Regions from separate parts of the Inquilinus sp. NPDC058860 genome, predicted to be linked through region 2. Evidence: riboswitches for the same ligand, from Rfam matches in the RefSeq annotation. Region 2 holds a riboswitch; each other region holds the start of a gene.
What was found. A riboswitch is a leader RNA that binds a small molecule or an ion and turns the genes downstream of it on or off. The one in region 2 is predicted to bind S-adenosylmethionine.
Positions count from the first base shown of each region.

Region 1: linked by a shared signal. The riboswitch ahead of metZ (O-succinylhomoserine sulfhydrylase) and the one ahead of ACFW16_RS16905 (hypothetical protein) in region 2 are both predicted to bind S-adenosylmethionine.
Region 3: linked by a shared signal. The riboswitch ahead of metA (homoserine O-succinyltransferase) and the one ahead of ACFW16_RS16905 (hypothetical protein) in region 2 are both predicted to bind S-adenosylmethionine.

Region 1 is NZ_JBHYMS010000009.1:87,538-92,512, reverse strand. It holds gene ACFW16_RS08540 (ABC transporter permease) at 1-527, shown strand, start outside; gene ACFW16_RS08535 (ABC transporter permease) at 524-1,393, shown strand; gene ACFW16_RS08530 (GNAT family N-acetyltransferase) at 1,390-1,866, shown strand; SAM riboswitch at 1,937-2,013, shown strand; gene metZ (O-succinylhomoserine sulfhydrylase) at 2,056-3,264, shown strand; gene ACFW16_RS08520 (SH3 domain-containing protein) at 3,357-3,761, shown strand; gene ACFW16_RS08515 (efflux RND transporter permease subunit) at 3,798-4,975, opposite strand, start outside.
Region 2 is NZ_JBHYMS010000022.1:10,093-15,067, forward strand. It holds gene ACFW16_RS16885 (hypothetical protein) at 20-202, opposite strand; gene ACFW16_RS16890 (cold-shock protein) at 304-513, opposite strand; gene ACFW16_RS16895 (phosphotransferase family protein) at 727-1,485, opposite strand; gene coaA (type I pantothenate kinase) at 1,488-2,453, opposite strand; SAM-I-IV-variant riboswitch at 2,557-2,666, shown strand; gene ACFW16_RS16905 (hypothetical protein) at 2,711-2,986, shown strand; gene phaC (class I poly(R)-hydroxyalkanoic acid synthase) at 3,087-4,817, opposite strand.
Region 3 is NZ_JBHYMS010000016.1:80,006-84,980, forward strand. It holds gene ACFW16_RS13635 (leucyl aminopeptidase family protein) at 1-391, opposite strand, end outside; gene ACFW16_RS13640 (glutathione S-transferase family protein) at 483-1,118, shown strand; gene metA (homoserine O-succinyltransferase) at 1,378-2,298, opposite strand; SAM-I-IV-variant riboswitch at 2,343-2,449, opposite strand; gene ACFW16_RS13650 (TAXI family TRAP transporter solute-binding subunit) at 2,536-3,600, opposite strand; gene ACFW16_RS13655 (MFS transporter) at 3,612-4,904, opposite strand.

The DNA of each region.
Region 1 (4,975 bases), on a different contig from region 2:
TCACCGTGCCGTCCTTCTGGCTCGGGGCTCTCCTGATCTACCTGTTCCACGGCGTCTTCCCGGCCTTCCCGGCGATCGGCTTCGTGGCGCTGGCCGACGACCCGGCCGGCAACCTGCAGCGCATGTTGCTGCCGACCATCGCGCTGGCCGTGCCGGTGCTGGCCTCGCTGTCGCGCATCGTCCGCTCCGCCATGCTCGACGCGCTGGGGCAGGACTACATCCGCACCGCCCGGGCCAAGGGCGTCAGCGAGCGGGCGGTGGTGTTCCATCACGCCTTCCGCAACGCCATGATCCCCTTCGTCACCGCGCTCGGCATCTCCGCCGGCTACCTGTTCGGCGGCGCCATCGTGGTCGAGCAGGTCTTCGCCCTGCCCGGCCTCGGCCGGCTGATGCTGGGCGCGATCGCCGAGCGCAACTATCCGCTGATCCAGGCGGCGATCCTGCTGGTCACCGCCGGATTCGTGCTGGTGAACTTCGTCACCGACATGCTCTACGCCGCGCTCGACCCGCGGATCGGCCTCAGATGACGGCTCCCCTTCCGGAAACCCTGGCGCCGCCCTCGCGCCGCCGCATCGCCGCGCCCCGGCACCCGCTGGTCTGGATCGGCGGGGCGCTGGTGCTGCTGCAGGTCGGGGCGGCGCTGCTGGCGCCCTGGATCGCCCCGGACGACCCGCTGGCCCAGCACGTCATCCAGCGGATGAAGGGACCCAGCGCCGCGGCCTGGCTCGGCACCGACCAGTTCGGCCGGGACGTGCTGTCGCGCATCCTCTACGGCTACCGCGCCTCGCTCGCCGCCTCGGCCAGCGCGGTGCTGCTGGCGCTGCTGGTCGGCGGCACGCTGGGCGTGGCCGCGGCCCTGCGCGGCGGCTGGCTCGACCGTGCCGGCATGCGGCTGATGGACATCCTGTTCGCCTTCCCGATCATCCTGCTGGCGATCGGCATCGTCGCCGTGCTGGGGCCGGGGGCGACGACCACGGCGCTGGCCATCGGCGTGGTCTACATCCCGGTCTTCGCCCGCCTCCTGCGCGGCCCGGCGCTCGTGGTCGCCGGCAGCCAATACGTGCTCGGCGCCCGCGCCATCGGGGCGGGTGAGGGCCGGGTGCTGTGGCGCCACGTGCTACCCAACCTCGCCAGCGTCATCCTGGTCCAGGCCAGCCTGGCCCTCTCCACCGCGATCCTGGTCGAGGCCTCGCTGTCCTTCCTCGGCCTCGGCACCCAGCCGCCGGTGCCGTCGCTCGGCCGCATGCTGGCCGAGGCGCGGGGCTATCTGCTGCTGTCGCCCTGGGATTCGATCTTCTCCGGCCTTGCCATCCTGTTGGCGTCTTTCGGCTTCAACCTGCTCGGCGACGGGTTGCGGGACGCGCTCGATCCCAGGTTGCGGGGCGCCGGATGATGGGCGATGCGAAGACGATGGAAGCGGTGACGGTGCGGCCGCCGGCGGCGGCGGATGTGCCGGCCGTGGCCGAGGTGGCCTGGCGCAGCACCCGCGCCGCCTTCGAGCACATCCTCCCGGCCGCGATCCTGGACCGCAAGCGGCCGGAGGATTTCGCCCGCCGCTTCGCCGCCCGGCTGCCCGACCTGCGCATCGCCGTTGACGGACAGGGCACGCCGCTCGGCTTCTCGCTGATGACCGGGTCGCATCTCGACATGCTGTTCGTCGACCCGGCGGCGCAGGGCCGGTCGGCCGGCACCGCGCTCCTGGCCGACGCCGTCAAGCGCGGCTGCCGGACGCTGGAGAGCTTCGCCCATAACCGGCTGGCCCGCGGCTTCTACGAATCCCGCGGCTTCCGCCTCTGCCGCTCCTACCGCCGGCTGTACGAAGGGATCGAGATGCCCTTCGTGCTCTACGCCCTGGCCGAGGGATGAAGGGCAGCCTTGCCTGAAACGCATTGCCCGATCGCCGTTTTGCCGATAAGTCTTGGACCGTCGTCCTTCCGGGCGGCCCCGTGGTGATTTGAGCCGACCGGCTTGCGGCCACGTTAATCTCCGCTAAAAGGTCGGATGCGCGCAGGTCCCGCACGCACCGCCTCCCGGTCGGATCGAGGAGTCGGTGAGATGGATCGAGACGAAGCCCCCAGCGAAGACGAATTCGGCCCCGAGACCGCGCTGGTCCGCGGCGGCGTCCGACGAACGCCGTACGGCGAGACCTCCGAGGCGATCTTCCTGACCTCGGGCTTCGTCTATGACAGCGCGGCGGCGGCCGAGGCGCGCTTCACCGGCGACGATCCCGGCTTCGTCTATTCCCGCTACGGCAACCCGACCTTGGAGGTGCTGGAGCAGCGCCTGGCCCTGCTGGAAGGGGCGGAGGGCTGCCACGTCACCGCCAGCGGCATGTCGGCGGTGTTCACCGCCCTGTTCTGCCACCTGCGCGGCGGCGACCATGTCGTGGCCAGCCGGGCGCTGTTCGGCTCCTGCTTCGTCATCCTCGGCACCATCCTGCCGCGCTACGGCATCACCACCACCTTCGTCGACGGCGCCGACCTCGCGGCCTGGGAGGCGGCGATGCGGCCGAACACCCGGGCGGTGTTCCTGGAGACGCCGGCCAATCCGACGCTCGACTTGGTCGACGTCGCCGCGGTGGCCAGGATCGCCCATGCCGCCGGCGCCAAGGTGTTCATCGACAACGTCTTCGCCACGCCCTTGGGCCAGAAGCCGCTCGAACTCGGCGCCGACGTGGTGATCTACTCCGCCACCAAGCACATCGACGGCCAGGGCCGGGTGCTGGGCGGCGCCGTGCTGGCCGACAGGAAGTTCCTGACCGACGATTTCCTGCCCTATTACCGGCACACCGGCCCGGCGCTGTCGCCCTTCAACGCCTGGGTGCTGGTGAAGGGGCTGGAGACGCTCGGCCTGCGCGTCGAGCGCCAGGTCGCCGGCGCCCACCGCCTGGCGCAGCTGGTCGAGGCGCATCCGGCGGCGAAATCGGTGCGCTACCCCTGGCTGGAAAGCCATCCGCATCACGCGCTGGCGAAGCGGCAGATGAAGAACGGCGGCACGCTGGTCGCCTTCGACCTCGGCAGCAAGGCGGCGGCTTTCGCCTTCCTCGATGCGCTGCGGCTGGTCGACATCTCGAACAATCTCGGCGACACCAAATCGCTCGCCACCCACCCGACCACCACCACCCACCGGGCGATGGAGGCGGCGGACCGTGCCGCCATGGGCATCACCGAAGGGCTGGTGCGGCTGTCGGTCGGGCTCGAGGGCATCGAGGACCTGGAGCGCGACCTGTCCCGCGCCCTCGACGCCGCCCGTCGGGCGGGGTGAGGCAAGGCGCCGCGCCCAGCTGATCAGGCGACCGGATTCCGGCCCGGCCGCGTTGAAGCGGACGAAGGGGGATTCTCGTCCCTGGAGTTCGCATGATGAGATGGAAGCTCGCTTTGGCCGCGATGGCCGGGCTGGCGATGACGGCCCTGGCGGCGACGGCGGCCGATGCCGCGCCGGGCTACACCACCGGGGCGGTCCGGCTGCGCGCCGGGCCGGGGGCCGACTATCCGATGGTGGCGCGGCTGCGGCCGGGCGTGCCGGTGCAGATCTTCGGCTGCATTGACGGCTGGGCCTGGTGCGACATCGGTGTCGGTCCCGACCGCGGCTGGACCGACGGCCGCTTCCTGGCGGCGGATGTCCAGCACCGCCGCCGGGTCATCGTCGAGGCCGCCCCGGTGATCGGCGTGCCGGTGATCCGATTCGACGCCGGCCCCTACTGGGACAACTACTACCGCGGCCGGCCCTGGTACCGCGACCGCGGCCGCTGGGTGCATTAGCGAGTGAAGGGCGGCTCTCGCAGGAGCCGCCCTGTTTCACTCGGCCGGCGTGCCCGGCGCCTCGGCCCGCGGCTTCGGCGCGATCGAGCCGCCCAGCAGCTTCTCGTGCACCCATTCGCGGACATGCTGCAGGGTGACGTAGAGCATCGGGATCAGGAAGATGCCGATCGCCGAGGCCGCGATCATGCCGCCGAACACCGAGGTGCCGACGCCGCGCCGGCTGGCCGCGGCCGCGCCCGCCGCCGTCACCAGCGGCACCAAGCCCAGGATGAAGGCGAAGCTGGTCATCATCACCGGCCGGAAGCGCAGCCGGGCGCCCTCGATCGCGGCGTCGGCGATCGACGACCCCTCCTCGCGCTTGGCCTTGGCGAACTCGACGATCAGGATGCCGTTCTTGCTGGCCAGGGCGATCAGCACGACGATGCCGATCTGGGCGTAGACGTCGTTCGACAGGCCGGCGATCCACAGCGCCGCCAGGCCGCCGACGATGCCGACCGTGACCGACAGCAGCACGCCGACCGGGATCGACCAGCTCTCGTACAGCGCCACCAGGAACAGATAGGCGAACAGCACCGCGAGGCCGAGGATGAAGCCGGTCTGGCCGGCGGCCTGCAGCTCCTGCAGCGCGGTGCCGGTCCATTCGAAGCCGTAGCCGGGCGGCAGGGTGGCGTTCGACGCCTGCGTCATCGCCGCCAGCGACTGGCCCGAGCTGACCCCCGGCGCGGCGCTGCCGAGGATGCTGACCGAGCGGTAGTTGTTGTAGCGGGTGATGAACAGCGGCCCCAGCTGCTGCTCGGCGTCGACCAGCGACCGCATCGGCACCATCTGGCCGGAGGCGGAGCGGACATAGATCCGGTAGATGTCGTCGACCGTGCGGCGGTCGTTGGCCTCGCCCTGGGCGATCACCTGCCAAGTGCGGCCGAACAGGTTGAAGTCGTTGATGTAGAAGCCGCCCAGCGTCGCCTGCAGCGCATTGAAGATGCTGCTGACGGCGACGCCCAGCGTCTGCGCCTTCTCGCGGTCCAGGTTCAGGAAGATCTGCGGCGTGTTGGCGTTGAAGGAGGTGAAGACCTGGGTCAGGCCCGGCGTCTGGTTGGCGGCGACCACCAGCCCCTGCGCCACCGCCGCCAGCTCGTTCGGGCTTTTGCCCTCGAAATCCTCGAGCTGATACTGGAAGCCCCCGGCGGTGCCGAGGCCGATGATCGGCGGCAGGT
Region 2 (4,975 bases):
ACTCCGGTGACGGTTCGGGTCAGGACGGGTCGGTCTCGCCATCCTGCGGCGGCATGTCGCCGTCCTGGGGTGCGTCGCCCTCCTGGGAGGCCTTGCGGCGGGCGGCCTCTTCCTCGCGCTTCTGCAGCTTCTCCTGCTTCTTCTGTTCCTTGGCGCGGTTACGCTCGCTGCGCTGCTGATTGTAGTTCGGCTTGAACGGCATGACGGCCTCCTCTGGCGCGACGCTTCCGCATCGTCGATCTGTCATAAGAAAAGGAGCGCCCGACGGCGCGGGCGCTCCTGATCCGCTCCGCAATCGAAGGCTCAGACTTCCTTCAGATTCTCCGCCGAGGTCTTGCCGCGCTTCGGATCGCGCTGCTCCTCGTAGGAGATCTTCTGGCCTTCGTTCAGGCCGCGCAGACCGGCGCGCTCGACGGCGGAGATGTGGACGAAGACGTCCGAGCCGCCGTTCTCCGGCTGAATGAAGCCGAAGCCTTTGGTGCTGTTGAACCACTTAACGGTGCCGATCGGCATCGCTTTTCCTCCAGTTGAGGGGGTGGCGCCGCGCGGAACTGCGCGACGCATCAAACGGGAAGGGGAAAGGCGAGGGATCCGCGGCCGCGAGGGCATAGCAGGCCGGCCGTCCAAACCAGAATGACCCCCCAAACATGGGGGAATACGGGTGGAATGGCAAGGTCGACGCGGAATCAGACCGGATATGCCGGGTCCGCACAGCCGGATCCGGGGTCAGAACGGCGATCCGGACGCGGCCATCGCCATCAGTCTTTCGGCCTCGCCGGGCACGCCTTCGGCCAGGCGGGCGGCGGCGACGAAAGGCAGCCAGGCGAAGACCAGGTCCCGGCTCTCGCCCGCGGCTGCGATGTAGGTCTCGACATAGGCGACGGCCAGCTCCGGCGCCACCGGCCGGATCAGCACGTAGGAGCGGCAGACATCGGCCGCCGGATCGCCGGCGCAGGCGTCCAGCCAGTCGACCACCACCTCCTGCCCCGGCGGCCCCAGGATATTCCAGGGATGAAAGTCGCCGTGGCAGAGGCGGTCGCCCTCCGGCAGCTCGGCCAGGTCGTCCAGCAGCCGGCGCCGCAATGCTTCATCCGGGATCGGCGCCCGGCCGATATTGACCGCCAGCCTGGCTTTCATGCTGCCGAGATGCGTCCCCGGATGGCCATGGATCTCGATCTGAAGCCGGGCCATGCGCTCCAGGCAGGCCGAAACCCGGTCGGGCCGGCAGCGGATGGCATCGGCGAGGGACGGCCCCCCGGCCCGGGTCATGGCGATCCCCCAGCGGCCGTCGATCTGCCCGACGGCCCGGGCCGAGGGCGCGGGCAGCCCGAGCGCCTCGATCAGCGCCAGGATCGACGCCTCGCGGAACGCCGCCCGCTTCGGCGCGGTCGCCGTCGTCCGGTACAGCTTGACCACCAGGTCGCCGGCATCGAAGACCTCGGCCTCCTTGCCCGATCCGAGCAGCGGTCCGAGGGGCAGGTCCATGGCTACATCCGGCGCAGGGCGACGGCGTCGACCGAATGGTCGGCGGCCTTGTGCAGCACCAGCCGGGCGCGCTGCCGCGTCGGCAGGATGTTCTCGCGGAGGTTCACCCCGTTGATCCGGTCCCAGATCTCGCGGGCGACGCGGCGGGCTTCCGCCTCCGGCAAGTCGCGCTGGTGATGGAAATGGGAGGAGGGGTCCCGGAACGCGGTGCGCTGCAGCAGCAGGCGGCGCTCGACGAACCAGCGGGCGATGTCCTCCTCCTCGGCATCGACATAGACCGAGAAGTCGAAGAAATCGGAGGTGACGACCGAGGCCCCGGCCGGGGCCTGCAGCACGTTCAGCCCCTCGAAGATCAGGATGTCCGGCCGGCGGATCACCTGCTTCTCGCCGGGCAGGATGTCGTAGGCGAGGTGGGAATAGACCGGCGCCTCGACCTCCGGCCGGCCGGACTTCACCGCGGCCAGGAAGCCGATCATCCGGCGCAGGTCGTAGCTCTCGGGGAAGCCTTTGCGCCGCATCAGCCCGCGCTCCTCCAGCACCGATTTCGGCCACAGGAAGCCGTCGGTGGTCACCAGCTCGACCCGCGGATGGTCGGGCCAGCGCGACAGCAGCAGGCGCAGCAGCCGCGCGAAGGTGCTCTTGCCGACGGCGACGCTGCCGGCGACCCCGATGATGTAGGGCGGCGGCGGGCCGGGCCGGCCGAGGAAGGCGTCCTGCACCCCGTCGAGCCTGCGGGCGGCGGCGACGTGCAGGTTCAGCAGGCGCGACAGCGGCAGCAGGATGTCGGCGACATCGGCCTGCGACATCGGCTCGTTCAGCCCGCGCAGCTCGGCCAGCTCGGTCTCGGACAGCGCCATCGGCGTCGAGGCCCGGAGCGCCGCCCATTCCGCTCGGGTGAAGCGGTCATAGGCCTGGGGCCGGGCGGCGAACAGGTCGGGCACGGGCCGGGCAGGGGAGGGATCGGGCATCGCAGGCTCGCCGCTGGAGGACGGGTCAGGGTCCGACGATCCGTGGGTCCGAGGCAAGGCCTGCCATCCCTCTTGCGCTGCGCCTCGGCCCGCGCTACACCCGGCCTCGCATCCAGAGCTGGGCTGACGCCCACGCCAACCTGCCTCCCGGGCAAGGTGGTGGCCTCTCGCAAGAGGGGCGATGCGGCCGGACCGGCAACCAAACGGGTCGAACGCCGCGCGTCAGCCCTCCTCGCAACCGCGAAGGAGGGTTTTTCATGTCCGCATCCGCTTCCGCCGCGATCCCGCTCGCCGGCCCCGGCGACACGGTCGAGCGGCTCGACGAGCACCCCTGTCCCGGCCCGCGCGACCCGCACCGGCGCGAGATCCTCTACGCCGTGGTGCATCGCGGCGCCGGGCTGTGGACCCATCTCTACCGCGTCGTCCTCGCCGCCGCGTCCCGGCCGGAGATCCATCTCGACCGGGTGCTGGAGGGCGATCGCCTGGCCGATCTGCGCCAAGCCTATGGCCGAGTGGCTGACCTGGCGGCGTGAGATGCTGAGTAGGTTGGGTTCGCTGGGCGAACCCAACATCGTGCAGCCGGACCAGTGTCGGGTTCGCTGTCGCGAACCCAACCTACGTCGTGGCGTGCGTTCACGTCGCCCGCACGTAGCGCCCGGGCGCGTCCTCGATCGGGGTCAGCTCGCGGTCCCCAGGGTGCCGGGCCGGGACCTGGCCGCCGGCATGGCGGGAGATCCATTTCTGCCATTCCGGCCACCAGGAGCCTTCGACCTGCTTCGCTCCCTTGAGCCAGGAGTCGGGGCTCGCCGGGGTCCGGGTGTTGACCCAGTGGCAGTACTTCTTCGCCGCCGGCGGGTTGACCACTCCGGCGATGTGGCCCGAGGCGCTGAGGCAGAAGCGCACCGGGCCGCCGAACAGCTGGGTCGCGGCATAGGTCGAGGCCCAGGGCGCGATGTGGTCGTCGCGGGTCGATAGCATGAAGCTGGGCGTCCTGATCGTGGTCAGGTCGATCGGCACGCCGGCGAGCGCTATGCCGCCCGGCTGCGCCAGCCGGTTCTCCTGATACATGTTGCGCAGATAGAAGCTGTGCATCGCGGCCGGCATCCGGGTCGCGTCGCTGTTCCAGTACAGGAGGTCGAAGGGGAAGGGGTCCTTGCCCAGGAGGTAGTTGTTGACGACGAAGGACCAGATCAGGTCGTTGGCGCGCAGCAGGTTGAAGGTCGTCGCCATGGCCGAGCCTTCGAGATAGCCCTTGCCGGACATCTTCGCCTCGATCGTCCGCAACTGCTCCTCGTCGACGAAGATGCCGAGCTCGCCCGGATCGGTGAAGTCGGTCAGCGTGGTCAGATAGGTCGCGCTCTTGACCCGATCCTCTTCGCCCTTGGCCGTCATCCAGGCCAGAGTACAGGCCAGAAGCGTGCCGCCCAGGCAGTAGCCGACGACATTGACCTCGCGCTCGCCGGTCGCCTGCTCGATCGCGCCGATCGCCGCCAGCGACCCCTCCAGCATGTAGTCGGCGAAGCTCTTGCCGGCCAGGCGCCCGTCCGGATTGACCCAGGAGACCACGAAGACGGTGTGGCCCTGTTCCACCGCCCAGCGGATCAGGCTGTTCTGCGGCTTCAGGTCGAGGATGTAGAACTTGTTGATCCAGGGCGGGATGATCAGCAGCGGCCGCCGCGCCACCGTCTCGGTGGCCGGGTCGTACTGGATCAGCTGCATCAGCTCGGTCTCGAACACCACCTTGCCGGGGGTGACTGCGATGTTGCGGCCGATCTCGAAGGCGGTGCGGTCGGTCATGCTGACGGCCAGCCGGCCTTGGCCGCGCTCCAGGTCGGCCAGCATGTTCTCGAGGCCCTTGACCAGGTTCTCGCCGCGCGATTCCAGCGTGCTGCGCAGCACTTCGGGGTTGGTGGCGACGAAGTTGGATGGCGCCATCGCGTCGATGAACTGGCGGGTGTAGAAGTCGACCTTCTTCGCCGTCTTGGCATCCAGCCCCTCGACCTGGCGGACCGAGCCCTGCAGCCAGCGCGCGGTCAGCAGGTAGGACTGCTTGATGAAATCGAACACCGCGACCTCGCTCCAGGCCGGGTCCTTGAAGCGCTTGTCGCCCTTCTCCGCCGTCACCACCGGCTCCGCCTCCTGGCCCAAGAGACGCTGGGCGGTGCGGCTCCACAGCGTGGCATAGTCCTGCCACAGCGACATCTGGGCCTGCACCAGCCGGGTCGGGTCGGCCATCAGCCGCGAGGTCATGGCCAGGAAGGCCGAGCCGATGTTGAGCGGATCCAGCTCCGGCGCCTCGGCGCGGCCCTGCTTCTCCAGGAAGGCGGTGACCAGCCGGGCGCTGCGCTCGGCGATCTCGACCATGCGGCGCGCCAGCTCGGCCGGATCCGCCGGCGGCGGGGCCTCCGGCGCCGCGGTGCCGGGCTTCGTCTGGGCCTTGGGCTCGGCTTCGCCGGACTTCGTCCGGGCCTTGATCTCGGCTTCGCCGGACTTCGTCCGGCTGGGGGCCGCGCGGGCGCGTT
Region 3 (4,975 bases), on a different contig from region 2:
TCGGCCAGACCAGCTTCGCCGAGACCCGCTCCGGCCCCTTGTAGCGGCCATAGTGGTAGCCGCCGAGCGCCCAGCCGAAGGCGGCCGCCGTGGCGGTCGCCGGCTCGGCCGAATCATCTAGCGCGTAAGCTCCGACCGGCAACGATGTCGGCAGGCCGGCGAAGGCCCAGGCATCGGCCGCGGACTCGATACCGACCAGGATCGCATCGACCCGCCCGCCCTCGCCCGGCAGCGCCAGGATGCGGCCCGATTCCGCGGCGAAGCCGTTGGCCTCGGCCCAGGCCCGCCGCGCCGGCGTCGCGGCGGCGCGCCAGCCGTCGAGCGCGGCCTTGCTGAGCGGGATCAGAGAGACGGTCTCTCCCTCGGCGGCATCGACCAGATTCGGCAGCACGGCGCAGGCCTTCTTGCGTTCGGGAACTCGGGGCGGCACACCATGCTCCAGCCCGTTTGCCTTGCCAACCCCTCAGCCGGAGCGGACCGCCATGCGCCTCATCATCGGCAACAAGCGCTACTCCTCCTGGTCGCTACGGCCGTGGCTGGCCCTGGCGCATCACGACATCCCGTTCGAGGAGATCCTGATCCCGCTCTACCGCGACGGGTCGAAGGAGGCGATCCTGCGCCATTCGCCGAGCGGTAAGGTGCCGACCCTGATCGACGGCGAAACGACGGTCTGGGACAGCCTGGCGATCCTCGAATATCTGGCCGAGCGCTTCCCGGATCTCGCCCTGTGGCCGCGCGACCCGGCGCGCCGAGCACTCGCGCGGTCGATCTCGGCGGAGATGCACAGCGGCTTCATCGGTCTGCGCAACGAGCTGCCGATGGACCTGGATCCGCCCGACCCCGGCGGGGCCCACAGCGATGCGACCGAAGCCGATATCGCCCGCGTCACCGCGATCTGGCGGCAGTGCCGCGAGGCGGCCGGCACCGAGGGCGCGTTCCTGTTCGGCGCCTTCGGCGCGGCCGACTGCATGTATGCCCCGGTGGCGGTGCGATTCGACCGCTACGGCGTGCCGCTCGACCCGGTCTGCCGGGCCTATGCCGACGAGATCCTGGGCCTGCCGGCGATGCGGCGCTGGGTCGAGGCGGGGATGGCCGAGCCCTGGGTGCTCACCTTTTAGAGCGGGATGATACGACCGCGCATTCGGGCACGGTCAGACATGACGCCGAGCGTCTATGTGGTGCCTCTCCCGCCTGGCGGGAGAGGTCGGGCTCGCGCAGCGAGACCGGGTGAGGGTTGGTCCCGGCCTCGACAAACTCCCCTCACCCGGAGCCGCTTGCGTCTCCGACCTCTCCCGTAAACGGGAGAGGCAAAAAAACAGCTCCTTCGTTCGATAGGCTGATCGATCCGGCCCAAGATCACCCCGCTCCAACCCCCGGCTAACCGCGGCCGATGTCGCCGATCTCGTACGGCGTGGTCTGGTACAGCTGGTTGATCCAGTTGCCGAACAGCAGATGCGCGTGGCTGCGCCACCGGTTCTGCGGCTTGCGGCCGGGGTCGTTCCCCGGGAAATAGTCGTGCGGCAGGGCGATCGCCTTGCCGGCAGCGACGTCGCGGAAATACTCGTCGCCGAGCGTGTCGGTGTCGTACTCGACATGGTTGAACATGTGCAGCGACCGGCGGCTGGCATCTTCCAGCAGGCACAACCCGGCATCGTCCGACTCCATCAGCACCTTCATGCCGCTGGCCGCCGGGATGTCCTCGCGCCGGTTCTCGGTCCAGCGCGACACCGGGATGGTGAAATCGTCCGAGAAGCCGCGCAGATAGGGCGAGGCCGCCTCGACGATGCGGTGGCGGTACACGCCGAACTTCTTTGCGGGCAGCGCGTGCTTGGGCACGCCGTGGAAATGATGCACGGCGGCCTGGGCGCCCCAGCAGATGTTGAAGCAGCCATGGACGTTGGTCTGCGTCCAGTCGAAGACCCGGCGCAGCTCGTCCCAGTAGGTCACCTGCTCGAACGCCATCGTCTCGACCGGCGCGCCGGTGACGATGAAGCCGTCGAACTTCTCCGTCCGGACATCCTCCCAGTCGCGGTAGAAGGACAGGATGTGGTCGCTGGGCGTGTTGCGCGGCACGTGGTTGGTCATCTTGACCAGCGTCAGCTCGACCTGCAACGGCGAGGCGCCGAGCAGCCGGGCGAACTGGGTCTCGGTCTTGACCTTGTTCGGCATCAGGTTCAGCAGGCCGATCCGCATCGGCCGGATATCCTGCCGCACCGCCTGCGCCTCGAGCATCACCATGACCCCTTCCGCTTCGAGGACGGAGCGGGCGGGCAGGTCGTTCGGAATCTTGATCGGCATAGCTTCGGTCTGTTTCCACGCGTCGTGGGCAGGACCGATTGTGGAATGACCCGCTTGGTTGTCGGTTCGACCACATCCTCCCTCGCGGGAGCGCCACCTTGCTCGGGGAAGCAGGTTGGCGTCGGGCAGTGCCCAACTCCTGATGTGCGTCAAGTTCTACGGGGTCCGCCGGCACATTTCAACTGGATGAATGTGGATCTACGTCCGGTCCGCCGGGCTTCGGCTCAGGGAGGTCTCTCAGGGCGTCGCCCGGGCGGGCAGGCTCAGCACCGCATGCTCGGCATAATAGCGGGCGGCGCCGGGGTGCAGCGGCACGCCGAGGCCGCGCGTGGCGCCGTCGAGCGCGATCTCCTTGCCGCGCGGATGGCCCGCCGCCAGCAGGTCCAGGGTCGATTTCTGCCACAGGGCACGGGCGATCTCGTAGACCGTGGCCTCGGCGATCCGCTCCGCCACCAGCCAGATCGCCCCGACCGACAGGCCCGGCACCTCCGCGGCGACGCCGTCATAGAGGCCGGCGGGGATCGGCTCCTCGGCGAAGAACGGCACCTTGGCGACCAGCGCCTCGGCCTCCGGCCCCGCGATCGGCAGCAGCCGGATCGGCCGCCGCCGCGCCAGGTCGGCGATCACCCCGAGCGGCGGTCCGCCGGTCATCACCATGGCGTCGAGCCCGCCTTCGGCCAGCAGGTCGGCCGACGGCTCCGGCCGCTCGTAGATCTCGGTCACATCCGTCTGCTTCAGGCCGTAGGCGGCGAGGATCAGGCGGATGTCATAGATCGTGCCGGAGCCTTCGGCGCCGACCGAGACGCGCTTGCCCTTGAGGTCGGCCACCGACTGCACCGGGCTGTCGGCGGGCACCACGACATGGACGAATTCGGAGAAGAGATGGGCGATGGCGCGCAGGCTGGTCACCGGCGGCTGGCCGGCGAAGGGCCCCTCGCCGGCATAGGCGGCGAAGGCGACGTCGGCCTGGGCCAAGCCGGAATCGAACTCGCCGGCGTTGATCCGCCTGATGTTGTCGATCGACCCGGCGCTGGCCTGGGCCACCGCGATCAGGCCGGAAACGCCGCAGCTGCCGCCGGCGCTGCCGCAGGGGGGCAGGCCGGGGGGGCCGGAGATGGCGCCGGCGATGATGCCGCCGATCGGGAAATAGGTGCCGCCGGTGGTGCCGGTGCCGATGCGGAAGAACAGCGGGTCCTGCGCCCGCGCCGATCGCATTCCCCCCAATCCCGCTATGCCGATCCCCGCCGCGGCCATCCCGGCGGCGGGAAGCACCGAGGTCAGCAGGCGGCGGCGGGTCAGCATGGCGGTTCCCTTCAGGCGGCGTCGCGCATGGTCGGCGGCGTCTCGTCCGGCGCGCGCGGGTCGAGCTCGGCCGCGACCGGCGTGGTGGTGGGCACGGCGACGAAGCTGCCCTGCTCCTCGTTCGGCATCGCCGCCCGCCGGGTCATGCGGAAGACGGTGAACAGCGCCAGCAGCACCGCGACCGCGCCGGTCCAGACGAACAGCCCGGACGGGCCCAGCAGTTGCATCACCCGCGACGCCACGATCGGCCCGAACACCGCGCCGGTGCCGTAGCACAACAGCAGGCCGGCCGCGGCCGGCACCAGCTGCTCCGGCGTCATGAAGTCGTTGGCGTGGCTGAGGCTGAGCGGATAGATGGTGTAGGACAGCCCGCCGAAGGCCGCGAGCAGCACCAGCAACAGCGTGGGCGACAGCCCGCCGAACACCGCCAGGGCGGCGCTGATCAGCGCCAGCGAAATGGTGATGCCGAGGAATACCTGGCGCCGGTCGAAGCGGTCGGACAGCTTGCCGACCGGGTATTGCAGCAGGAAGCCGGCGAAGATCGCCGTCATCATGAAGCCGGCGATCCAGTCCGGCGACGGGTCGATGGTGCGGGCATAGACCGGCCCCATGCCGGAGAAGGCGGCGCTGATCAGCCCGACCGAGAAGCAGCCGGCGACGCCGAGCGGCGAGATCGCGATCAGGGCGCGCAGGCCGAAGCGCTTGACCTTGATCACCGGCGGCGTCTCGACCGGGGTCAGCGACAGCGGCACCAGCGACAGCGACACCAGCATCGCCACCACCGAGAACAGGGCGAAGCCGGCCGGGTCCATCACCGTCAGCCAGGGCTGCGACAGGCCGAAGGCGGTGTAGTTCACCGCCATGTAGGAGGACATCACCCGGCCGCGCACGGCGTTCACCGCCCGGGCGTTCAGCCAGCTCTCGATGATCGTGAACAGCACCGCCATGCTGATGCCGGTGATCAGGCGCAGCACCGCCCATACCACCGGGTCGACCCACAGCGCGTGAACCAGCGCCGTCGCCGAGGCGATCGCGGCGAAGGCGGCGAAGGTGCGGATATGGCCGACCAGCAGCACGATCCGCGGGCAGATCAGCGTGCCCAGGGCGAAGCCGCCGGAATAGAAGGCCAGCACCAGACCGATGGTCCCGACGTCGAAGCCGTCGAGATCCATCCGCACCGCGACCAGCGTGCCGAACAGCCCGTTGCCCATGATCATGATGGCGGCGCTGAACAGCAGCGGCGCCACGGCCAGAAGGACTGAGCCGAGGGAAGGCGGCGAAGAGGCGGAATCGGTGGCAGCCATCACGTCCGTTCTAGGTCGGCCGAAAGGCCGGGGCCAGGGAAGATTCGTGACGATTTCAGGGCAAGCCGCCC